Regions from separate parts of the Sinorhizobium sp. RAC02 genome, predicted to be linked through region 3. Evidence: riboswitches for the same ligand, from Rfam matches in the RefSeq annotation. Region 3 holds a riboswitch; each other region holds the start of a gene.
The links. A riboswitch is a leader RNA that binds a small molecule or an ion and turns the genes downstream of it on or off. The one in region 3 is predicted to bind cobalamin.

Region 1: another riboswitch for cobalamin. It lies ahead of BSY16_RS27565 (ABC transporter substrate-binding protein); the one in region 3 lies ahead of bluB (5,6-dimethylbenzimidazole synthase).
Region 2: another riboswitch for cobalamin. It lies ahead of nrdH (glutaredoxin-like protein NrdH); the one in region 3 lies ahead of bluB (5,6-dimethylbenzimidazole synthase).

What each region holds. Positions count from the first base shown of each region.
Region 1 is NZ_CP016452.1:1,411,038-1,418,835, reverse strand. It holds gene BSY16_RS27580 (pseudoazurin) at 1-77, opposite strand, end outside; gene BSY16_RS27575 (ABC transporter ATP-binding protein) at 74-877, opposite strand; gene BSY16_RS27570 (FecCD family ABC transporter permease) at 874-1,899, opposite strand; gene BSY16_RS27565 (ABC transporter substrate-binding protein) at 1,899-2,906, opposite strand; cobalamin riboswitch at 3,126-3,357, opposite strand; gene BSY16_RS27560 (MurR/RpiR family transcriptional regulator) at 3,392-4,246, opposite strand; gene BSY16_RS27555 (polyamine ABC transporter substrate-binding protein) at 4,297-5,274, opposite strand; gene BSY16_RS27550 (ABC transporter ATP-binding protein) at 5,531-6,613, shown strand; gene BSY16_RS27545 (ABC transporter permease) at 6,615-7,517, shown strand; gene BSY16_RS27540 (ABC transporter permease) at 7,531-7,798, shown strand, end outside.
Region 2 is NZ_CP016452.1:989,535-997,332, reverse strand. It holds gene nrdE (class 1b ribonucleoside-diphosphate reductase subunit alpha) at 1-1,603, opposite strand, end outside; gene nrdI (class Ib ribonucleoside-diphosphate reductase assembly flavoprotein NrdI) at 1,600-1,995, opposite strand; gene nrdH (glutaredoxin-like protein NrdH) at 2,009-2,230, opposite strand; cobalamin riboswitch at 2,480-2,697, opposite strand; partial or broken gene BSY16_RS25735 (TRAP transporter substrate-binding protein) at 2,989-3,983, opposite strand; partial or broken gene BSY16_RS25730 (TRAP transporter large permease) at 4,014-4,957, opposite strand; gene BSY16_RS25725 (TRAP transporter small permease) at 4,957-5,439, opposite strand; gene BSY16_RS25720 (hypothetical protein) at 5,861-6,055, opposite strand; gene BSY16_RS25715 (SDR family oxidoreductase) at 6,071-6,814, opposite strand; gene BSY16_RS25710 (SDR family NAD(P)-dependent oxidoreductase) at 6,807-7,556, opposite strand; gene ydiJ (D-2-hydroxyglutarate dehydrogenase YdiJ) at 7,655-7,798, shown strand, end outside.
Region 3 is NZ_CP016450.1:944,337-952,134, reverse strand. It holds gene BSY16_RS04465 (ABC-F family ATP-binding cassette domain-containing protein) at 1-51, opposite strand, end outside; gene BSY16_RS04460 (phytanoyl-CoA dioxygenase family protein) at 197-1,261, opposite strand; gene BSY16_RS04455 (DUF2865 domain-containing protein) at 1,532-2,626, shown strand; gene bluB (5,6-dimethylbenzimidazole synthase) at 2,619-3,311, opposite strand; cobalamin riboswitch at 3,358-3,581, opposite strand; gene BSY16_RS04445 (diguanylate cyclase domain-containing protein) at 3,641-5,152, opposite strand; gene BSY16_RS04440 (TolB family protein) at 5,277-6,104, opposite strand; gene BSY16_RS04435 (ammonium transporter) at 6,120-6,446, opposite strand; gene BSY16_RS04430 (NAD+ synthase) at 6,450-7,798, opposite strand, start outside.

The DNA of each region.
Region 1 (7,798 bases), on a different replicon from region 3:
AACGTCTCGGCAGCGGCCGGAAGGGAATGGAAAAGAACGGCCATCACGGCCGCGGCGAGAAGGAGCCGGATTTTCATCTTGCCTCTGCAACGAGCTTGAGTTTGGCCGGTCGCGGATTGGGCCGGCGGTAACGGATGAAGCAGCCACCAGCGCTGTCGCGCTCGATATCGACGGTGACGCGGAACACGTCGTGCAGACGCTGCGGCTCCAGCACCTTGGCGGGGGCGCCGAGGGCCACGATGCGTCCTGCCTGCATCACGGCGATGCGGTCACAGAACATGGCGGCATGGTTGAGGTCGTGAAGCGCTGCGACCACGGTCAGGTCCTGTTCACGCACGAGCTGGAGCAGGCCGATCTGGTGGCCGATGTCGAGATGGTTGGTCGGCTCGTCGAGCAGAAGGATCGGCGATTGCTGGGCAAGCGCGCGGGCAATATGCAGCCGCTGGCGCTCGCCGCCGGACAGCGTGTGCCAGAGACGGTTGGCGAAATGCGCCATGTCCACCTCCTCCAGCGCCCGGTCGACGACGGCATCATCCGCCTTCGACCAGGGTGTTAGCGCGCCCAGATGGGGCGTGCGGCCGAGTTCGACGGCCTGGCGCGCCGTGATGCGTTCCGTCGTTTCCGCTTGCTGCTCGACGAAGGCAATGCGCCGCGCGATCGCCTGCCGCCCGTGCGCCAAAAGCAGTTTGCCGTCCAGCGTCACCTCGCCCCGCTGCGGTTTGCGGATGCCGGCGATGAGCGCCATCAAACTGGTCTTGCCCGACCCGTTCGGGCCGATGATTCCGAGGAATTCGCCGGGGCGCACGTCGAGTGAGACATCCGACAGGATTTTTGTGCCACCCGCCGACCAGGAAAGTCCGTTTGCAACCAGTGTCATAGCGCCGATCTCCTCTGACTTAAGATGAGCGCAAAGGCTGGTGCGCCGAACAACGCCGTGATGACGCCGATAGGCAGCACCTGGCCGGGGATGATGACGCGCGACAGCACGTCGGCGGCGATCATGAAAATGGCGCCGATCAGCGCCGAGGCCGGCAGCAGCAAGCCGTGGCGCACGCCGACGACCATGCGGGCGGCATGGGGAATGACGAGACCGACGAAGCCGATCGAGCCGACGATCGAGACCATGACGGCCGTCATCAACGCGGAAATGGCAATCAGCACGACGTAAACACGGCGCACCGGAATGCCGAGGGAGGCGGCCGATTCGGTTCCGAAGGTGAAGGCGTCCAGCGCGCGGGCATGCCACAGGCAGACGAGCAGGCCGGCAAGCGCGACCGGCAGCGCCAGCCAGACATCCGGCCAGCGCACGCCGGAAAGATTGCCAAGCAGCCAGAACATGATGCCGCGCGCCTGCTCGGCATTGGCCGCTTTGGTGACGATGAAGGAGGTGAGCGCGTTGAAGAGCTGTGAGCCAGCGACGCCTGCCAGAATGATCGCGCTGGTGCCGCGCCCGGCGCGCACGGCCAGAACGCTGACCAGAGCGAAGGCGACAAGCGCGCCGATGAAAGCGCCGATCGGCAGCGTCAGCATGCCGGCACCGATGCCGAGGATCGCGACGGCGACGGCGCCGGTCGAGGCACCAGCCGAAATGCCGAGAATATAAGGATCGGCAAGCGCATTGCGCAGCAGCGATTGCAGGATCACGCCGGAAAGCGCCAATGCCGAGCCGCAGCAGGCGGCGACCACGGCGCGGCTCAGTCGGTAGTTCCAGATGATGCCCTCGTCGATCGGCTCCAGCGCATAACCCGCCTGCCAAAGACGGTTCGCCACGGTCTTCCCCACGACATCGAGCGGGATTGCCGTCTCGCCAACCGCCGCGCCCACACCGAGTGCGGCAAGCAGGAGCACGAGCGCCGCGAAAGCGGCGCCCGTCCGGAGCAAGAGGGGGCGATCTGCCATCACTTGGCGAGGCCAGCCTTTTCGACCGCGTCGGCGAGCACTTCGATGCCCTCGATGGTGCGGATCGTCGGGTTCATCGCCTGGGCGTCCATGTCGACCACATAGCCGTTCTTGACCGCCGGCATCAGGCTGGCGACCGGATCTTCCTTCAAGAACTTGTGCTTGACGGCAACGTCATCGGCCGGGAAGCGGCGGCGTTCCATCTTGCCGGCGACGATGATGGTCGGATCGGCCTTGGCAACGGTTTCCCAGCCAACCGTCGGCCATTCCTCGTCGCTCTCGATAACGTTCTTGATGCCAAGCGCAGACAGGATGTAGCCCGGCGCGCCGTTGCGGCCGGCGACATAGGGGTCGATGTCGAGTTCGGCGCTGGAGAACCAGAAGACGGCGGACAGCTTGCCATCGGCAGAGGCGATCTTCTTGCGGGCCGCGGCCTCGCGGGCCTTGAGCTCGGCGATCACCTTCTCACCCTGATCCTGTACATTGAAAATCTGCGACAGTTCGCTGATTTCCTTGTAGATAAGGTCCATGGTGAAGACCGTCTTGCGCACACCGTCGCCGCCGCCGGTATTGTCCTTGCCGATGCAATCGGCCGGCGAGGTGTAGACGGGGATCTTCAATTCCTCGAACTGTTCCGGCGTCGCGACGATGCCTTCCGGGCCGACATGCCACTGGAACTGCGCCGTCACGAGGTCCGGCTTCTTGGCGACGACGCTCTCGAAGCTCGGATCATTGTCGGCAAGGCGCTCGACCTTGGCATTGGCCTCCTCGTAACCGGTCAGAACCGGGCCGATCCAGACCGCGGTGCCGACCATGCGGTCGCCGACGCCGAGCAGGTAGAGGATTTCGGTCGAGCTCTGGCCGAGCGAGACCGCACGCTCCGGCGCCTTCTCGAAGGTGACCGGGCGGCCGCAATTCTCGAACGTCAGCGGATACTGGGTTTCGGCGGCGTGGACCGCACCCGAGGAGAGAACAAAAGCTGCCGTGCCGGCAACGAACGAAAGCAGAGGGGCGGCACGTGAGGCCGCGGCAAAGATGGTCATGGGTTTCTCCCGGATGAAGGACTGCGCAAAAGGCGCGGAGGGACACGACGGCAGGCAGAAGCCTAGCCGACGCACCAACAGGAGCGGATCGATTGCGGTCGGGAGAAAACGAGTAGATATCTGCCAGGGGTGGCAGCGAAAATCGTCATGGCGTCTCCGTTCCGGGCATCCCCGCCCGTGACTTGGATTGTTGCTATGACGGCAGGTCTCCTGGCTCACGGATATCTGCTGCCTGTCTGCCTTCCCGCGGAAAACCGCAGTGGCATGACGCATAAACGCGTCCGAGGACAGGCGGCAATCCGCCTACAGTTGCGGGGGCAGCCACGGAATGGGTCCCTGTTGGGTCGTCCGCACCGTGTTCCCTATTAATCCCCTGGGAGTCATCCGTCAGGGAACCGTCGGCCCATCCTTAGTCCGCGCCACTCGGCAGCGTCAAGGCGCGATAGCCGTCAGGTCTCGAAATCCCCGAAGACATCCTGCAGGCGGGTCAGCGTATCGACGCGTTCACTCACCGCCTCGCCCATCACGACGATGATGTTGCTGAGCATGAGGTCCATGACGGCCGTCATGGTGGCGGCACCATCCCACAGCGGCCCGTGCGAGCCGGGTACGACGAGGCAGATATCGGAGACCTCCGGCCCCCAGGGGCAGAATTCATCGGTGAGCAGCACGACCTTGACGCCGGCGCGCCGCGCTTCCAGCGCCAGCGGCCGCGCCTTGGCGGCGAAGCGACGCACGTCGTGCAGGAAGAGCAGCCGCCCCTCGACGGAACCGTCGAGCACTTCGGCATAGGTGCCGTTGACGCCATCGACGAACTGGACGCGCGAGCGGGTATAAGAAAGCTGGCTGGCAAAATACTGGGCGATGCCGCGCACATTCTGGTAGGCCGCGACATAGACCTCGCTGGCACCGATGAGCGCGTCGATCGTCTGCTGCCATTCCGGCGCGGTGGTGATTTCGTAGATCTGCCCAAGATTGTCGATCTGCTGCTGGATGAGGCCGGCGAGCAGCTTGCCCTCCTTGCGGTCCTGTTCCAGCCGGTCGACCTGGCCCTTGACCTGCCAGGCCGGGTTGGAACTGCCATGCCGCAGTTCGCCCTTCAACTCATCAAGGCCATCAAAACCCATGCGGCGCAGATAGCGGCCGACGGTCATCGGCGAAAGTTCGAGGCGCTGGGCGATGGAACGCGCCGTCTCGAAAGGCAGATCGGCGATATTGCGCTCGATATAGTTGGCGATCAGCTTGTCGGACTTGGACCGCCGGAGGTCATCGGACTGTACGAGCTTCACAATGCGTTTCGACACGTCGCCCCTCCTCGAAGCCCGCCCATCCGGAGACAGGCGGGCCAGCGCTGTCACTGCGCGGTCTTCACCTTCGTCCAGACCCGGTCCAGCTGGCGCAGCGCGGGACCGAGATCCTCGAAGATCTGGAGACGCGCCATCGTTTCCGCTGGCGGATTGATCTCCTTGCTATTCTTGATCTTTTCCGGGGTCAATTGCCGCGCCGGAACGTTGGCCGTGCCGTTGGTCTGTTGCGAGACATTCAGCGCAACGATCTCCGGACGCGTATAGAACTGCAGGAATTTGATGGCATTTTCCTTGTTCGGCGCGCTCTTCAGCACGCAGGCATCCTCCTGGTACATGGTCGCGCCCTCTTCCGGGATCACGTAGCCGAGGTCCTTCTCGTTACCGAAGACATCGACCATGGCACCGACGAAGAAATGGCCGGCCGCCACGTCGCCAGACTGCACCATCGGCCGCGTGTCATAGGTAAAGGCCGCGACGTCCGGTTTCATGGCGATGATCGTGTCCGCCGCCTGCTGCAATTCGGCCGGGTCGGTGGAGTTGATCTTGTGGCCGTTCAGCATGAGGCCGACCGCGAGCACTTCGCGCATGTCGTCGAGCAGCGTGAACTTCAGTCCCTTGGCCTTGACCGTCTCGATCAAATCCTTCCAGCCGGTGATGTCCTTGCCGAGGATCGTGCGGTTGTAGAAGATGCCGACCGAGCCCCAGGCATAGGGCAGGCAATATTCGCCCTTCGGGTCGCTTTTCGCGCGCAGGAAGGCGGGATCGATGTTCTTGAAGCCTTCATAGGTGTTGATGTCGGTCTTCTCGAGCAGGTCGAGCTTGGCCATGATGTCTTGCATGTGCACGGACGGGAAGACGACGTCATAGCCCGTGGCGCCGCCCTGGATTTTCGCCAGCATTTCCTCGTTGGAGGAATAGGTCGAGAGGTTGACCTTGATCTGGGTCTCCTCCTCGAACTTCTTCAGAACCTCCGGATTGATGTATTCGCCCCAGTTGTAGACGTTGAGTTCGGCGGCACCTGCCATGCCCGCACTTGCCACGAGGGCGGCAAGCGAGAAGGCGGTATTGCGCGCCAATGCGCGAACACCGGATGCGCCGGCACGATCAAATTTTGTCATCGATAGTCTCCTCTGATGGTTTGGCCCGTCGAGGCCCCGGCGCTTTCCTTTGCGCCGTCTGTTCCCGTCCCGGCTTCTGTCGGCCGTTGACTTGGATGCGTAAATGGTATCCAGATATCCAAATCGCACAAGCGTTATTTTTATAACATAATGGGGAACGACGATGCGAGATTCCATAGTCCGCCTGGAGAAGGCGGCGAAGGCCTTTGCCACGCCCGAAGGCCAGACCGTCACGGCGCTGGACGCGATCGACCTCGATGTCGCGCGCAACGAATTCCTGACGCTGCTCGGACCATCCGGCTGCGGTAAGACCACGCTGCTCCAGGCGATCAGCGGCTTCGTCGAGCTTGATGCCGGCCGTATCCTGATCGACGGCGAAGACATCACCGACCGGCCGCCGTATCGTCGGCCGGTCAATACGGTCTTCCAGAACTACGCGCTGTTCCCGCACATGACGGTCGGCGAAAACACCGCCTATGCGCTGGAAGTGGCCGGTGTGGCGAAGGCAGAACGTACCAAACGCGTCGCCGACGCCCTGCGCATGGTCGGCCTCGAGGGCATGGAGGGCCGCAAGCCGCGCCAGCTTTCCGGCGGCCAGCAGCAGCGCGTGGCGCTCGCCCGCGCCATCATTGCCCGCCCGAAACTGCTGCTGCTCGACGAGCCGCTATCCGCGCTGGACAAGAACCTGCGGCAGGCCATGCAGATCGAGTTGAAGACGCTTCAGCACGAACTCGGCATCTCCTTCATCTTCGTCACGCATGACCAGCAGGAGGCGCTGACCATGTCGGACCGTGTGGCCGTGCTGTCCGGCGGCCGTATCCAGCAGCTCGACACGCCACGCGCCATCTACGACCAGCCGAAGAACAGCTTTGTTGCCACCTTCGTCGGGGCCAGCAACCTCTTCGAGGGCGAAGCGATCGGCAGACAGCTGCTAACGGCGGACGGTCTTTCCATCACGCATGCCAAGGCGGAGACAATGGGCACCGCAACCGCGCTCATCCGCCCGGAACAGTTCTTTATCGCCCAGTCGGGCGATGCCTCGCCGAGCCTAGACGTCGATCTCGAACAGATCGTCTTCGTCGGCTCCACCTTCGAGCTGTTCGGCCGCACCGCCACGGGCCGACGCGTCATCGCGGAAATTCCGGCGACCCGCCGTAACCTTGTGGGTGAAATCGAACAGTCGCGCCGCGCGCGTCTCGCCTATGATCCGGCAGCGGTGCATCTCATTCCGGCGGAGGCGGCCTGACATGTCGTCGATTGCGCTTCGCCGCCGCGCCCAGCTCGGCCTGCTGCTCGGGCCGGTCTCGCTGTTCCTCGCGGTCTTCTTCCTAGGCCCGCTCGCCATCATGATCGTGACGAGCTTTCTGGCGCCCGGCCTTTACGGCGGGGTGGAATGGACCTGGTATCCGCACAATTACGGCCGCATCCTGGGCTTCGCCGACCCGATGTTCGAGGATTTCGACCCGGTCTACATCGCCATCTTCCTGCGCTCGCTGAAGATCGCGGCGCTGACCGTCGTTGCGACACTGTTCGTCTGCTACCCGGCCGCCTTCTGCATCAGCCGGCTTTCCGAACGCTGGAAGAATTTTTGCCTGTTCCTGATCACGCTGCCCTTCTTCACCAGCCTCATCGTGCGCCTGTTCATCTGGGTGCTGATCCTGCGCCAGACCGGTCTCGTGAATTCCGTACTGTTGAACACCGGCGTCATCGCCCGGCCATTGGAGCTGATCTATACGGACGGCGCGATCATCCTCGGCATGGTCTATATCTTCATTCCGTTCATGTTCATGCCGGTCTATGCCAGCGTCGAAAAGCTCGACTGGACGCTGGTGCGCGCGTCGCTCGATCTCGGCGCCGGGCCGATCCGCACCTTTCTGCGCATCATCCTGCCCCTGACAGCGCCCGGTATTGCCGGCGGAGCGGTGATCGTCTTCATCCCGGCGCTCGGCAATTTCGTCGTGCCGGCCATCCTTGGTGGGGCGAAGGTGATGATGCTCGGCAACCTCATCGAGCAGCAGTTCCTCGCCGCCCGCAACTGGCCGTTCGGCTCAGCCCTCGCCATGATGGTGATGGCCGTCATGCTGGTCCTGCTCTTCGTCTATGTCATCGTGTCCGGCCGCCGCGGCATCGATGCCGCGACCGGTCGCTGAGGGAGAGCCGTCCATGAAAATCCTCGCCTCCCTCGCCCGCGGCAGCCTCATCGGCTACACCGCGCTCTTCTTTGCCTTCATCTACATCCCGCTGGTGCTGATCGCGGTCTATTCGTTCAATTCCAACCCGATCAACATGATGACCTGGACCGGTTTCACCACCGACTGGTACGCCCAGGTCCTCGGGTTCAAGACGGCGATTTCGGAAAGCGCGCTTTATATCGAATCGACCGACCAGCTCTTGCAGGCCGTCTGGAACAGCCTGATGATCGCCGCCTCCA
Region 2 (7,798 bases), on a different replicon from region 3:
AATATTCGCCGGAAGCGTATTTCGAATTCTCGAAGCCTTTGAAGCTCACGCCCTTCTCGACCGCCAGCCGGTTGGAGGCGCGGATGGCGTGGTACGTCACCGTGTAGAAATAGATATTGGTGAAGTCGACGCCCTCTTCCGATCCATAGAAGATGCGCTCGCGGGCGAGGTAGCCGTGCAGGTTCATCTGGCCGAGGCCGATGGCGTGGCTGTCGTCATTGCCCTTCTCGACGGAGGGGACCGAGGAGATGTGGCTCATCTCGGAGACGGCCGTGAGTGCCCGGATCGACGTCTCGATCGTCTGGCCGAAATCGGGGCTATCCATAGCAGCCGCTATGTTGAGCGAGCCGAGATTGCAGGAAATGTCCTTGCCCATCGTCGCATAGGAGAGGTCGTCGTTGAACGTGCTCGGCTCGCTGACCTGCAGGATTTCCGAGCAGAGGTTACTCATGGAGATACGCCCGGCGATGGGGTTTGCCCGGTTCACCGTGTCCTCGAACATGATGTACGGATAGCCGCTTTCGAACTGGATCTCGGCGATGATCTGGAAGAAGTCGCGCGCCTTGATCTTCTTCTTCTTGATGCGGGCGTCCTCGACCATCTCGCGGTACTTTTCCGTCACCGAAATCTCGGAGAAGGCAACACCGTAGACGCGCTCCACGTCATGCGGCGAGAACAGGTACATGTCCTCGTTGTTCTTCGCGAGCTCGAAGGTGATGTCGGGGATGACGACGCCAAGCGACAGCGTCTTGATGCGGATCTTCTCGTCAGCATTCTCGCGCTTGGTATCGAGGAAGCGCATGATGTCGGGATGATGGGCGTTGAGATAGACCGCACCCGCGCCCTGCCGCGCACCGAGCTGGTTGGCGTAGGAGAAGGAATCTTCCAATAGCTTCATCACCGGAATGACGCCGGAGGACTGGTTCTCGATCTGCTTGATCGGCGCACCCATTTCGCGAAGGTTCGTCAGCGAAAGCGCCACGCCGCCGCCGCGCTTGGAGAGCTGCAAGGCCGAATTGATCGAGCGGCCGATGCTCTCCATGTTGTCTTCGATGCGCAGCAGAAAACACGAAACGAGTTCTCCTCGCTGCTTCTTGCCGGCATTGAGGAAGGTCGGCGTCGCCGGCTGGAAGCGGCCGGAAATGATCTCATCGACGAGGTCGCGGGCAAGCTGTTCGTTGCCGCGCGCCAGCGCCAGCGCCACCATGCAGACGCGGTCCTCATAGCGCTCCAGGTAGCGCTTCCCGTCGAAAGTCTTCAGCGTATAGGACGTGTAATATTTGAAGGCGCCGAGGAAGGTCGGGAAACGGAACTTCTTGTCATAGGCGTGGTCGAACAGGTCACGCACGAAATTGAAGGCATACTGGTCCAGAACCTCCTGCTCGTAGTAGCCCTCCGTCACCAGATAATCGAGTTTTTCCCTGAGGTTATGGAAGAACACGGTGTTCTGGTTGACGTGCTGGAGGAAATACTGCTTGGCGGCCAGCCGGTCCTTGTCGAGCTGGATTTTTCCACCCTCGTCGTAGAGGTTCAGCATGGCGTTCAGCGCGTGGTAGTCCAGCGCCGTAATCTCCGGGGCCTTGATCGGCTTGTCGAGCGTCATCGTGTCCAAAATCGTTCCAATCCATCTTTGACGTTGGCGACATCCTCATCCGTGCCCAGAAGCTCGAAGCGATAGAGGTACGGCACCCCGCATTTGGCGGAGATGACATCGCCGGCGATCCCGAAGGTCGCGCCGAAATTGCTGTTGCCCGCGGCAATCACGCCGCGAAGGTTTGCGCGGTTTTCCGCATCGTTGAGGAAGCGGATCACCTGCTTGGGAACGGCGCCTTTCCCGTCCTCACCGCAGTAGGTCGGCACGACGAGCACGAAGGCCGCCTTCGCCTTCAGCGTCTCGTCGGCGCGGAGAGGAATGCGGGAGGCTGGAAGGCCGAGCTTTTCCACGAACCGACGGGTGTTTTCCGACCGGGTGGAAAAATAGACGAGCCCGCCCATCGCCTGGCTCGCTTCAAGCCAGCGCGCTGATCATATCCGGACGAAAGCCGGCCCAATGCTGCTCGCCGGCGATGACGACAGGGACCTGCCGGTAGCCGAGCCCCTGCACGAGCGCGAAGGCATCGGCATCCTCGGAGACGTCGACGACGCTGTAATCGATGCCCTGGCGGTCGAGCGCGCGGGTGGTCGCGGTGCACTGGACGCAGGCAGGCTTGCTGTAGACGGTGATGGACATGGTCTTCCTCGTAATTGGACAATTGGGCGTGACAAATCGTTCAGCCATCCGCCGATGGCCGTTCGAAAAACTGGAGATAGGCAGATGGCCGCCTGAGACGGCCGGACACGAAACGCCGCTTACTCGCGTGGATGCACTGGAAACTGGATCGACATAACTTCACCCCGAAGTGATTATGCGGGACATACGGGGAGACGGGGCGCGACATCATTCCGCAACCCAACGCTCGCCTTCCGGACACCCCGCCCGTGGACATTCATGTACGAGGCAGGTCTCCTGGCTTGCGGGTCGCGGCATCCGTTCACCTTCCCAAGGCATTTGCGCCTCAGTGGCTTCATCGAACGAATGCTCGCCGCTTACAGTTGCGGGGGCAGCTCCGGTTTGACGCGGCCATCATGGCCGCCCCGGATTCCCGTCTTAGCCTTCGATTTTTTCGAATCGAAGGAACCTCGAACACAAGATATAGTAGACGAGGTAAAAAATGCGTCAACAGCTATGACGACTTATCAACCGTTTCGGTGCCCGCACTAGAACTGGCCGACGCCGCCATCGGGTCTTTCGATCAAGATTCGTCCACAATCGTGTTGCGAGTTCTTAGGTCTTTCGCAGACAACAACACCCCCGCTCCTATCAGAGGGAAAGAAGCCAGCCTCTCAGAATGTTGTCACGTGATCTGAAAATAATCGTGCCTACATGGTGGACTGTGCCGATACGGCCTTCCCTTGGCAGGAAAGCCGCAAACAGGTGAGCCGCTTCCGTCAGAGACTTGCGCCGACTTCCCGCAGTTTTTCAGAACCGGTGCCTTCGGCAGCGAGATCTCGTGATAGGCCGCGATAATTTCGGCGGTGTTCTGCAGGTCTACGTCGACGATCTTGATGCCGGCATCCTTGAAATTCTGCAGGAGGGGGGCTTCCTTTGCGACGGTAGCGTCGATCTGCTTGTCGAGCTCTTCACGGGTGAGGCGGGTGATGAGTTCACGATCCGCTTCAGGAACGCCCTTCTATACGCGACCGGACGCCAAGGCGACACAGGGCATGAAGATGGCGTTCATACGCAGCATTGTCTTGGCGACCTTGTCGTAGCGCTGATTCCAGGAGAGATCCAGATCGGCTTCAAGTCCATCCACCTGCCCGTTGGACATGGCGTCGAACACCTGCGGTGTCGGCATTGGTGTCGGCGCTGCGCCGAGCAGCTGGTAGAAATCACGGTACGCCAGCGTTGTGTTGATGCGCAGCTTCATACCCTTGATATCTTCGATGCCTGCGGTTTCCTTGCCCGTGAAGACGACGCGTAGGGTGGCGATGCCGTAACCAAGGCCGATCGTACCGCTCTGGGTAGGCAGTACGTCGAGCAGCTTGAGGGCCGCGGGATGGCGAACGAGCGTAGCGACTTTTTCCGTGCTTTTGACGAGCCACGGCGCATTGATGGCAGCGATCTGAGGAATACGCGAACCGAGTTCCGCGGTCATGATCCAGCCGAGATCCAGCGCGCGGGATTGCATCTGCTGCAGCATCGCGCCTTCGTTGCCCAGCTGATTCGACAGGAAGGCCTGAATCGAAAGGCGACCATTGGTTTCTTCCGAAAGGCGCTTGCCGACAGTTTCAGCTGCGACGTTCCACGGGTGGCCGGGCGGCGCTGTAATGCCGAGACGGTAGATCTTGGCGGTCTGCGCACGCAGGATCGACGGTGCGGAGACAGTCATTGCTGCTCCAGGCGAGACGCTTTTCATCAAAGCACGACGTGTAATGTCCATGGTGGGTTCCCTCTTTTATGAGTTAGCGAGTTAGGAGAAGTAGGTCGAGAGTGCCGGGAAGATCGAAAGCAGCACCAGGATGACGCAGCAGATCAGGAAGAACGGTAGCGTTACAATGAACATCTTTCCAGGTTTCGCGCCCGTCACGGCGGCAGCGATGAAGAAGTTCAGTCCGACCGGCGGGGACAAAAAGCCGAGGACCAAGTTGAGCACGGCGACGACGCCGAAATGCACCGGGCCGATGCCGTAGACTTCCGTCGCGATTGGAAGCAGGATTGGAATGGTCATGATCAAGCCAGGCGCGCCGTCAATCACCGTGCCGATGAGTCGACACGGCCTTTAGTGTAATGGGCACACGCTCGCGCATCGCAGGCTGGTGCCGCGCGGATAGTTGTAGACATAGCCCATGAGCGCGATCACCACGCAGAAGGCTATGGTTAGAATGACACCCGGAATGATGCCGGCGGCCAGCATGGTTCCAACGGGAACTTGCCAATGACGCTGTAGACAACGAACATGATGGACGGCGGAATGACCGGCCCAAGCATGCCGGCATAGGCAGTGAGGCCGGCAGCGAAGGTCTTATCTTAGCCCTTCTTCTCCATTTCCGGGACGATCATCTGCGACATCAGCGCAACCTGTGCTGCCGCGGAACCGAGAATGGAGGCCACGAACCTGTGGGCGAGCAGATTCACATAGACAAGACCGCCCTTGAGCGCGCCGACGAAAGCCATGGCCATGTCGATGATGCGCCGCGTGATGCCGCCGCCATTCATGATCTCGCCGATGAGAATGAACAGCGGGATGGCGATCAATCCATAACTGTCCAGCCCCATGAACATCTGGGTGGGAAAGGAGACGAACAGAACCGTGTTATCGCTCTGCGAGATATACGCCGCCGCCGTGAGACACAACAGGATGGAGATTGGCAGGCCAATCAACATGAGGGCAACGAATGCGCCGAAGGTAAACATCAAGCGGCTCCTTCGGCAGTCGTTAGCGGGGCCTGCTCGCGCTTGCGCGCGATCCCGAGGTCTTCAAGCAAGTTGGCAGCGTTGTGGACGGTGGGAGTGAGAGCGAAGATCGGCAGGATCAGGTTGACGATCCAGCTCGGCCATTCCAGCGTCTGGGTCCGCTCGGTATAGAGGAAGTTGAAGGTTTCCGAGGCAAAAGCCTGGGCATCAAAACCGTGGGAAGCGATGCCGAGCGGATCCAACCACAACCAGCACACCACCGCAAAACCGATCGCAAAGGTCAGCGATGTTCCGGTGGCGAGCGCGCGCAACCGCACGACCCATTTGGGCGACAACTGATCCGACAGGAGCGTGACGGCGAAATGGATCCGCAGCCGCGTCATGACCGATGCCCCGATGAAGCCGAACCAGATCAACGAGAAAATCGAAGCCTGATCGATCCAGTAGGTCGGCACCTTGGCGAAACGAGTGACGACGTTCACCGGGGATCAGCGCCAGCAGCACCGTTATGAAAATCCCGGCCAGAAATTTCTACCCACGCAGGAGCACCTGGGACACGCCTATGATTTTCTCCGTTCAGAACGGATAGTTTCGTCGCTCCGCTGTCAATGGCATCGTACACCTTCTCATCTTGCATACTTTATATATTCCTGAAGTATACAAGATGAGAAGGTGTCAACTATTTTCCGATACCCTTAGCAGGACGTGGCCGAATAGATCATCGCCCGCCCCCAACCCCTTGCCTCGCTTTCCAGGAAAACAATGACAGATGTGCGTGGATCAGGGCCACGCGCCACGCCACCAAATTCAACTCACGCCGCCTGGCGGCGCGCGCCACTGGAGCCGGCTGTGAACATGCATATAGGGCACAGAGTATGATCGAGTGTCCGCGTCGGCAAAATTTCAATCGTCTGGAATCGCGTGAAAGCCTGCCGGTAGGGCGAAGCCCGTGTCTGCCGGCGGATCGGGCGGCAGGGGTTCTTGCCTTCTCGGGATCATCGCATGGGCGGCGAGAACCGAGCGGATGGCGACCGGGCGATAGTGCCTGATGAGATCCGGCTTTTCTTCCCGCGTTTTCTTGTCGTCGTTGCCGGACACGGCGCCTCCAGGACTTCAGCTTGCCGGAAATCTTACCATGGATCCGCCGCCGGTCGCCTGGTCGGTCGGGAAAACCTCGACGCGGGCGACATCGACATAGACGGGCAGCGCAATCACGTCGTTGATGATCTGCGCGATGTTTTCCGGCTGGATCGGACGGTAGCCGTCATAGAGTACGGCGCTCGCCTGATTGTCCGGGATCGAGGTGCGGTACAGCGCCGTCTGCACGCGGCCGGGCACGATCTCGCTGACGCGGACCGAGGTTCCGAGCAGGTCGCAGCGCAGGTTATCGCAAAAGAGGCTGAGGCCGGCCTTCGAGGGGCCGTAAGCCCCCATGCCCGGAAATGCCGCCTGGCCGCCGCTGGAGCCTATATAGATGAGGTGGCCGCGCTTGCGCGAAACCATGCCCGGCAGGACGATGCGCGTCAGGTGCATCGGCGCCTTGAGATTGATATCGACCATCGCGTCGATTTCGGCGGGGTCGATGTCCTGAAAGGCTGCGCGGGTCGAGAGGATGCCGGCATTGTTGACGAGGATATCGACCTCGACGCCGGCCAGCGCGTCGGCTATGCGCGCGCTATCGCGTACATCCGCCTGAACGGGGATCGCGCCGCTTGTCTTCGCCAGTTCAGCTAGCTGCGCCTCGTTGCGCCCGATGGCATAGACGTCAAGCCCGCGCTTGCGCAGCATCGGCACGATGGCCTTGCCGATGCCGCTGGTCGCGCCCGTGACGACGGCGACGCGGTAGACGTCAGACATAGATGTATCCCCCGCTGATCACGACATTCTCGCCGGTCGCATAGGTATTCCGGCTCGATGCCATCATGACGATCCATTCGGCCATTTCAACCGGTTCGGCGGCGCGGCCGAGCGCGCTGGCTTTCGCCAGTTCCGGCAGAAAGCCGAGTTCCTTGGCGCGGTCGGTGGCAAAGCCGGCGGGCGCTACGGAGTTCACGAGAATCTGGTCCTTGGCGCATTCCTGCGCAAAGGATTTCGTCAGGCTGACGACCGCCGCCTTGGTCGCCGCATAATGCGCGTTCTGCGGATGGGCCTTGAACGCATCGACCGAGGTAATGTTCACGATACGGCCAGTGACGTCCGGCGCGTTCACGAACTGGCGCATATGGCGCACGGCTGCGACCATCATATGGTAGGTGCCTTTGACATTGATCGCATTTTCGAGATCCCAATCTTCATCGGTAATGTCGAGAATGGCCTTGCGCGGGTAGATTGCTGCGCTGTTGACGAGGGCATGGACGCGGCCGAGTTTGGCAGCAACGGCATCGAAGCCGGCATGCGCCGTTTCGGCACGGGAAATATCCGCCACCGCGGTCGCCACCTCGACGCCGAGCGCCGTCAGTTCCGCTGCAGAGGATGTCAGCAACGCCTCGTTGCGATCGATGAGGCCGATCTTCGTCGCGCCATGCGCGGCCATCAGCTTCGCCGTCGTGAGCCCGAGGCCCGAAGCGCCACCGACTATGACAACAGACTGGTTTTTCACGTTTCAAACCTCGCGTTTTCCGGGTTGCACCGCCATATTGGTATGTTATCACTTATATGCCAACTTCAACGAAGCGCAAGCCGTTTTTGGAATCCGCCATGATCCCCCGCCTCGATACCAACCGGGCCGTTTCGACATCCAATACCGGCTTTTTCAAGCATCTCGCCTCCACAGGGTTCGAGGGTGACGTGGGCACCGATGCTTCGGAGCGCACTGTCTATTCCACCGACAATTCCATCTAC
Region 3 (7,798 bases):
GCCGTCAGGCGTGGACCACGTGATTTTGGAAAGTGTGATGGAAACAGGCATGGTAACCCCCGAGAACAAAACGAAGTCGATTTGTGTTCGGGTTGAATTCCATGGTGCACCAGCCGGTCAGCATTGACGATGCCGGAGATTTAGGGCCGAACCGGCCGGCTTGCAAGCCCGAGGCCGGTTCGGCAGATCGAAAGAGTCAGGCCGCCGGCGGCTGATCCAGCCGCTTCGACCACTCGTCCGCCTTGCCATTGCCGGCGGGATGCCAGGGCGATCCCTTGAGGCCGAGCTTGCCGCGCAGGCCCATCGCCGAAATGATCAGCCGGTTCATGCCGGAGGCGATGAAGGGCAGAGACGCGAGGTGCAGGCCGGTGAACGGCAGGAAGGGATTGCGGCGCAGCGACCCATAGATCTCGATGCGCGTCGTCGTCTTGTAGCTCGGGCTGCGCGCGTGGAAACCGTGCGTGTCGGCGACGATCAGCGTATTGGCCTTGACTGTCATCCTGACCGGTTGGCCATAGCCGAGCGCACCCAGTTCATCAGGCATGATGCGCAGCGAGCCACGGGCGGAGTAGATGTTTTCGATGGCATCCGGATTCTCGCTGATGCGACGCTCCCAGGCGATGCGCTGCGGCGTCATCTCATGCGAGCCCGGCACATAAGCGAAGGGGCCGTCTTCCTCGTTGACGTCGCGCAGGAAGAGCCAGGCCTTGGCCGTCGGCTGGAACGTATCACTGTGCAGGGCGGTCTGCGGATCGGTCGAGCCCTTGGCGATGACCGACGGCAGGGCCATCACCACCTGCACGACGAGCAGCGGCTGGCCGGCATGGGACGACACGTAACGCAGCAGATTGGTGAGCCGCGGGTCGTTGCGCGCCGCCTTGAAGCCCGGCAGGCTTTCCAGGTCGCTGTCGTCGATGATCGCGCGGCGGGTGACTGTGGCGCCCTGCTTCATGTCGTAACGCTCGAAATCGCGCTCGGCGAGTTCACGCGTGACCGCGGCGAAATCTTCGGGGGACAGGAAGTTCTCGATCTTCACGAAGCCGTTCTCGGCATATTGCCGGCGGTACTCCGGCGCGACCGTGCTTTCCAGCTTGGTCCGGCGCCAAGCCGCCATGCGCATGGCGAGCGAGACGCGCTTTTCGTGCAGTCCCTTCCTGTTCAGCCATTTGCTGCCGATGATGGGGTTGTCGGCGAAGGATTTTGCGCCGGACGCGACCTGAAGCGCGTAGAGAGGACTGAGCAAGACTGAGGAAATCCGCATGTGCACCTGCCTGCAAGGGCCGGTCTCCCCTTGAGGGCGACTGCGCGAGAAGCGCGCATACCGGCTGTTGTATGTGCCGAGATTGCTACACCAAGCCCCGGGGGAGATCAATTACGCCCCTTCACCAAAAGGTGAGAATTCAAATCATGTTTCTCTTGCGCGTTAATCACAAATACGGGAGCGCGTTGCGCTTCCCCCCCGGTAGCCTATGATAAGGCCTGCATATGCGGCGGGATCGCCGCTCAAACGCACATTCATGGGATCGACGACTTGAAAAGACGCGCCAGTCTTCTTTTTGCCGTTGCTACCGGCCTGCCGCTGTTATTCTTCGGCGGCACGGCGGCCGCGAACGTGTGCGAGCGCATCCAGGCCGAGCTTGCCAACCTGCCACGGGTTCTAGTCGATACGTCGAGCGCCCGCAAATATGCCGGCGCCATCGCGCGCCAGAACATCCAGCTTCGCAAGGCCAAGGGCGACCAGCGCCGCCTCGGCTGTTCGGGCGGAAGCATAATCGTCGTCGGCGGGCCGAACGCTGAAGCGTGCGACACGCTGGAGTCGGTCATCGGCAAGATGGAGCGAAATCTCCAGATCCTCGACAGGAAGCGCCGCGAATTCGCCGGCGGCACCTCCACCGACGGCAAGCGCAGGCGCCTGCTCGCCTCCTTTGAGACGAACGGCTGCAATGACGAAGCGAAAGTGATGCCCGTCGCGGCGACCGAGACGCTGCGCACGCCCGATGAAACACACAGCCTACCGCTCGGCACCATGCCTGATGGTAGCGGACGGCTGGAACTGCGCTCGCTTGGCGGCAGCAACGGCCATGGCAACCTGCGCACCGTCTGCGTGCGCACCTGCGACGGCGGCTTTTTCCCGATCTCCTCAGGCGCCACGCCGCTCGATTTTCGGCGTGACCAGCAGGTCTGCAGCATGATGTGCCCGCAGACGGAAACCGAGCTCTTCTATCAGTCGATGACGAACGGGCAGGAAACCGACCAGATGACCTCGACGGTTAGTGGTCGCCCCTATTACGAGTTGCAGAACGCCTTCTCCTACCGCACGCGTGACCTTTCCAAGCCCGGCGCTTGCGGCTGCAATCTCTCGGCCTATTACCAGGAGATGATCAAGCGCGAGAAGGCGTTGAAGGGCGACCCTGCACAGGCAGCGACCGGCGACGACGGCGGCTCCATCACCAGGATCGATACTCTGCCGAAAAAGGCGGAAACAGCGGTCAAGACGCCGGTGACGATCGAGGAACGCGACTACGATCCGGCGACCAGCAAGGTGCGCACAGTCGGCCCGGTCTTCCTGCCGGCAAACCAATCCGCCATCGACCTCGGCCGTCCGGCCGATGCCGGCGTCAACTGACGCCGGTTTCCGGCCAGCGCTCCTCGAACACCAGTTCTTCCAGCGGCAGGCGCTGTCGCCAGCCCTTCACCGCCAGCTCCGGCTCGGCATAGAGCCGGTCGACGAAACCCACACACAGCCAGGCGACGATCTCGATATGCTCGGGTATGCCGAGGATGCCCCGGACGTCGCTGTCGTGAAAGATGCTGACCCAGCCGACGCCCACCCCCTCCGCCCGCGCCGCGAGCCAGAGGTTCTGCACGGCGCAGACCGTCGAATAGACATCCATGCGCGGATTGTGGGTGCGTCCCAGCACCACCGTTCCGCCGCGCATCGGATCACAGGTCACGCAGATCGAGAGCGGCGCCTTGAGAATGCCCTCGAGCTTCAGGGCGCGATACTGCCCCTGCCGCTCGCCTTCGAACATCGCCGCCGCCTCGGCATTGGCTTTTTCAAACGCGGCATGCACCCGCCGCCGCGTCGCCTCGCTGCGCACCATGAGAAAATTCCACGGCTGCATGAAGCCGACCGACGGCGCGCTGTGGGCGGCATGCAGCAGACGGCCGACGAGGTCGTCCGGCAATGGTTCGGGCAGAAACTGGTCGCGCACGTCACGGCGCGTTTCGATGGCACGATAGACGGCTTGCCTGTCCTCGCAAGAAAAGGCGCCCGCCCGGACCAGAGGGTCCCACGGTTCGGTTCGCATCGTTTTCTCCCCAACAATGCGCACAACCTGCCGCCGTCCACGCGGGTTCGGTCTATCTTGCCAGGCCGGTCTTCTGACTTCGGGTCACGCAGCAAGCACCTGCCTTCCCGGTTGAGCAACCAGTGGCAAAAGCCTGAATCGATTCAAGCTTTTACGGCGCGCGCTATCCCCGTCACAGCGTTGGGCACGTTCCGGACCTGGGCTTTTCAAGCCCGCACCGGATTCCCGATTCTCCCGCAAAAAGCGGGCACCTGACGGGGACGATATGCGCATGACCGGACGATGCGATCAAGCCCGCTTGCGCCGCGGGCCTGTCCATCTGCGGCTTACTAGGCGGCGCGGGCCTCGCCGGCCTCGGCAATCTCGGCCCTGTCCATGTCACCGGCATGGACGGCACGGTTGCGGCCGGCGTTCTTGGCCGCATAGAGCGCGGCGTCAGCCATGACCATGACGTCGTGCACCGTCTTGCCATGCTGCGGGAACTGGGCGATGCCGGCGCTACCGCCGATCAAGAGAAGCTGGCCGTCATAGGCGATCGGGATCTGCGCATCCAGAACGAGGCTGGCGGCAAGCTCCACCAGATGCTCTCGGCTATGTTCGCCGGTCAGCAGAACGCAAAACTCGTCGCCCCCCAGGCGGGCGACACAACCGCGCCGGCCGACACGCTCGGAGAAGCGCCTGGCGACGGCCTGAAGCACAGCATCCCCCGCAGCATGTCCATGCCGGTCGTTGACTGCCTTGAACTTGTCGAGATCGAGCGCGAGGATCGCGAAGGGCTTGTTCTCGCCCTTCTTGATGGCGCGCGACATTTCCTCGTCAAAACCGCTGCGGTTCTTGAGCCCGGTCAACGGATCGTGCCGTGCGAGGAAGGCATTCTTCGTCTCGCTGCGCTGGAGCGCGCGGACGAGTGCGGAAAAGCGCAGGGTGACGAACAGCATGACGCCGGCAAATACCAGCACGAACAACGCGATCTGCGGCAGCGCCGAGCGCCAGACGAAGGATCCCGGCATGTTGGGCCGCCAGGACGTGACCATCGGATTGTAGGTATCCCCGCCGACCGGCGTCATCAGCAACCCCGGCTCCTGTGTCACGATCGGCGTGAAGCCAAGATCGCGCACGCCGAGGCGCCGCTCGGTGTTTGCCAGCATCTTTTGCGAGACGGGTTTGACGGTGATCAGCAGCGTCGGCTCAAGCCGGTTCGCGGGGATGTAAAGTGTCTTGGGAATAACCGCCTGCACGACGACGATGCTCATCACCCGGTCGATCAAGCGCATGCCGGAAACGTGGATTTCGGGCAGTGCCGGCGTCAGCAGGTCCGGGTCTGCCTTCGCACCGGCCACCACCCAACCGCCGCGATCGGGCGACAGCGCCTCGCGATAGGCGCGCTCGGCCCTGCGGGTGAGATCGCTCACCCAGTGCAGCTTTTCGCGGGCCTTGCGTTCTGAAACCTTTTCACCGCGCTGTACGCCCAGCACCTTTTCACCATCCGGCGAGGTAAGGATCATCCAGGAGAAACCGAAATCGGACCACATCCAGTCCCGCATCTGGTCGCGCACGAAGGTGTCGTCCGGCATGCCGTCCGCCAGTTCGTTGAACGCCTTGTCCCAGAAGGAGAGCTGGCTCTGGTACTGCACGACCTGGTCGATCTGGTGGCTGAACTCGTTGCGCACAAGGGTGCGCTCGGTCTCGGCGACGAAACTGTCGGCCCGCTCGATTGCATAGTCCAGAACGAGATAGTTGGCGGCTCCAAACAGCAGGACGATCATCAAGGCCGCCGCCCGGATCGCCCAACCTACACCGCGTCGCCGCGTCGTGCGGCCCAGTTCAGCCTTGCCCGTCATTGTTTCCCTGCCTGTCCCCCACCCTTTCCGGGCATTGTTGGGAGGAGGCTAACTGACAGACGGCAAAATTCGCTTAAACGGGCTGGTGAGTGAAAACTTAACTCACGCTCACCGGAAATGGGGATCACCCAGCCGGCGCGTAGCGCACGAAGGCGAATTCTGTGCCATCCGGCGACCAGTTCGGCACATTCATCGTGCCCTGTCCGCCGAAAAGCTCTAACAGAATCCGCGCGTTGCCGCCGTCCATGTCCATGAGGCGCAGGCGCACATCGAGATCGCGGGGATGATCGAAAACGTCGCCCTCGTAGGAGAGCACGAGCAGGTGTTTTCCGTCCGGCGAAGGGTGCGGGAACCAGTCACCATAGGGGCTGTCGGTGATGCGCGTCGGCTCGCTGCCGTCGGCACGCACGCGCCAGATCTGCATGTGGCCGGTGCGGCTGGAATTGAAGTAGATCCACTCCCCATCGGCAGAATAATCCGGCCCGTCATTGCGCCCTTCGCCGAAGGTCACACGCCGCTCCTCGCCGCCTGCGACCGGGATGGTGTAAATGTCGAAGACATCGCCCCGGATGCCACAATAGGCGAATGTTTCGCCATCCGGCGACCAGCCATGCCAGTAGGACGGCAGGTTCGGCGTTACCAGCCGCGGCGTGCCGCCCTCGGTCGGCAGCACATAGATCGCCGACTTGCCGAACTCGACCTTGTCGCTGATCGCCAGCAACGTGCCATCGGGCGAAAGCCCGTGGTCATTGTTGCAAAGCGTCGCAAACCCCGTGTCGATCTGCACGGGTTCGCTGCCATCAAGCGAAAGGCGATAGAGCAGCCCGTCGCCGTTGATGACCAGAAAACGCCCATCCCGCGAAAAGTTCGGCGCCTCGACGAGCCGCTCCGTCTGCCACACGACGCGCGTTTCGCCAGTAACGATATTGTGGATCTCGACGGAACTGCGCATGGCTTTCTCCAGTCGTTATTGTCGCTCGTCGACCACCGGCAACAGCTTCCGGCAGATGGATTGCATGAGCACGAAATTGCTGTGCTCGCGCCAGGTCGAAACGAAACCCCAGGCCAACAGCAAAAGGATGCAGATGAAGGCCACGCCGGTGATGACAAGGCTGCCGGTCGCAAGGCCGTAGATGCCGAACACTGCCGGCGTCGCGAAATAGGCGATCTGCGCCGAAACATGCCGGCCGGCCGATACGTCGCTCAGTGACCACAACCGGATGAGCCTGATTTCCTCCGGTGTGAAATCCGGGCGGTTTTCGTCACCGCCCGGCTCGCTGGAGCGCGCCTCCACGCCCTACCCCCGGTCCCGGAACCGGTTGGTGATCGGGTAGCGGCGGTCTCGGCCGAAATTCTTCTTGGTGATTTTGACGCCCGGCGCCGATTGCCGGCGCTTGTATTCCGCGATGTAGAGCAGGTGCTCGATGCGATGCACGGTGGCCGCATCATGGCCACGCGCAACGATTTCCTCCGTGCTCATTTCCAACTCGACGAGGCACTCGAGGATATCGTCGAGCACCGGATAGGGCGGCAGCGAATCCTGGTCGGTCTGGTTGGGGCGCAATTCGGCAGACGGCGCCTTGTCGATGATGTTGTTCGGGATCACCTCGCCCGTCGGGCCGAGCGCGCCTGGCGGCACATGCCCGTTGCGCCAGCGCGACAGCGCGTAGACCTGCATCTTGTAGAGGTCCTTGATGGGATTGAAACCGCCGTTCATGTCGCCGTAAAGCGTGGCGTAGCCAACCGACATTTCCGACTTGTTGCCTGTCGTGACGACCATCGAGCCGAACTTGTTGGAGATCGCCATGAGGATCGTACCGCGCGTACGGCTCTGCAGGTTTTCCTCGGTAATGCCCTCTTCCGTGCCTTCGAAGGTTTCCGACAGTGCCGAGAGGAAGCCTGTCACCGGCGCCTCGATCGGCACGATGTCATAGCGGCAGCCGAGCAGCTTGGCACAGTCGGCTGCGTCCTTCAACGAATCCTTCGAGGTATAGCGGTAGGGGAGCATCACGCAGCGCACCCGCTCCTCGCCCAGCGCATCGACGGCGATCGCCGCGCAGATCGCCGAATCGATGCCGCCGGACAGGCCGAGCACGACATTCTTGAAGCCGTTCTTGTTGACGTAGTCACGGAAGCCGAGCAGGCAGGCGCGGTAATCCGCCTCCTCCTTCTCCGGAATGCGCGACATCGGCCCGCCGTCGCAGACCCAGCCCTCGCCATGCTTCTTCCAGGTGGTGAGCGCGATCGTCTCCTCGAACTGGCTCATCTGGAAGGCGAGCGTCTTGTCGGTGTTGAAGGCGAAGCTCGCGCCGTCGAAGACGAGTTCATCCTGGCCACCGAGCTGGTTGGCATAGAGCAGCGGCAGGCCGGTCTCGATGACCTGCTTCAGCGCCACCTGGTGGCGAATGTCGACCTTGCCGCGATAGTAGGGCGAACCGTTCGGCGAGAGCAAGATTTCCGCTCCGCTTTCCGCCAGCGTCTCACAGACGCCGAGTTCGCCCCAGATGTCTTCGCAGATCGGAATGCCGAGACGCACGCCGCGGAAATTCACCGGTCCGGGCATGGCGCCCTGGTCGAAAACGCGCTTTTCGTCGAACTCGCCGTAGTTCGGCAGGTCCACCTTGTCGCGCACGGCGATCACCTTGC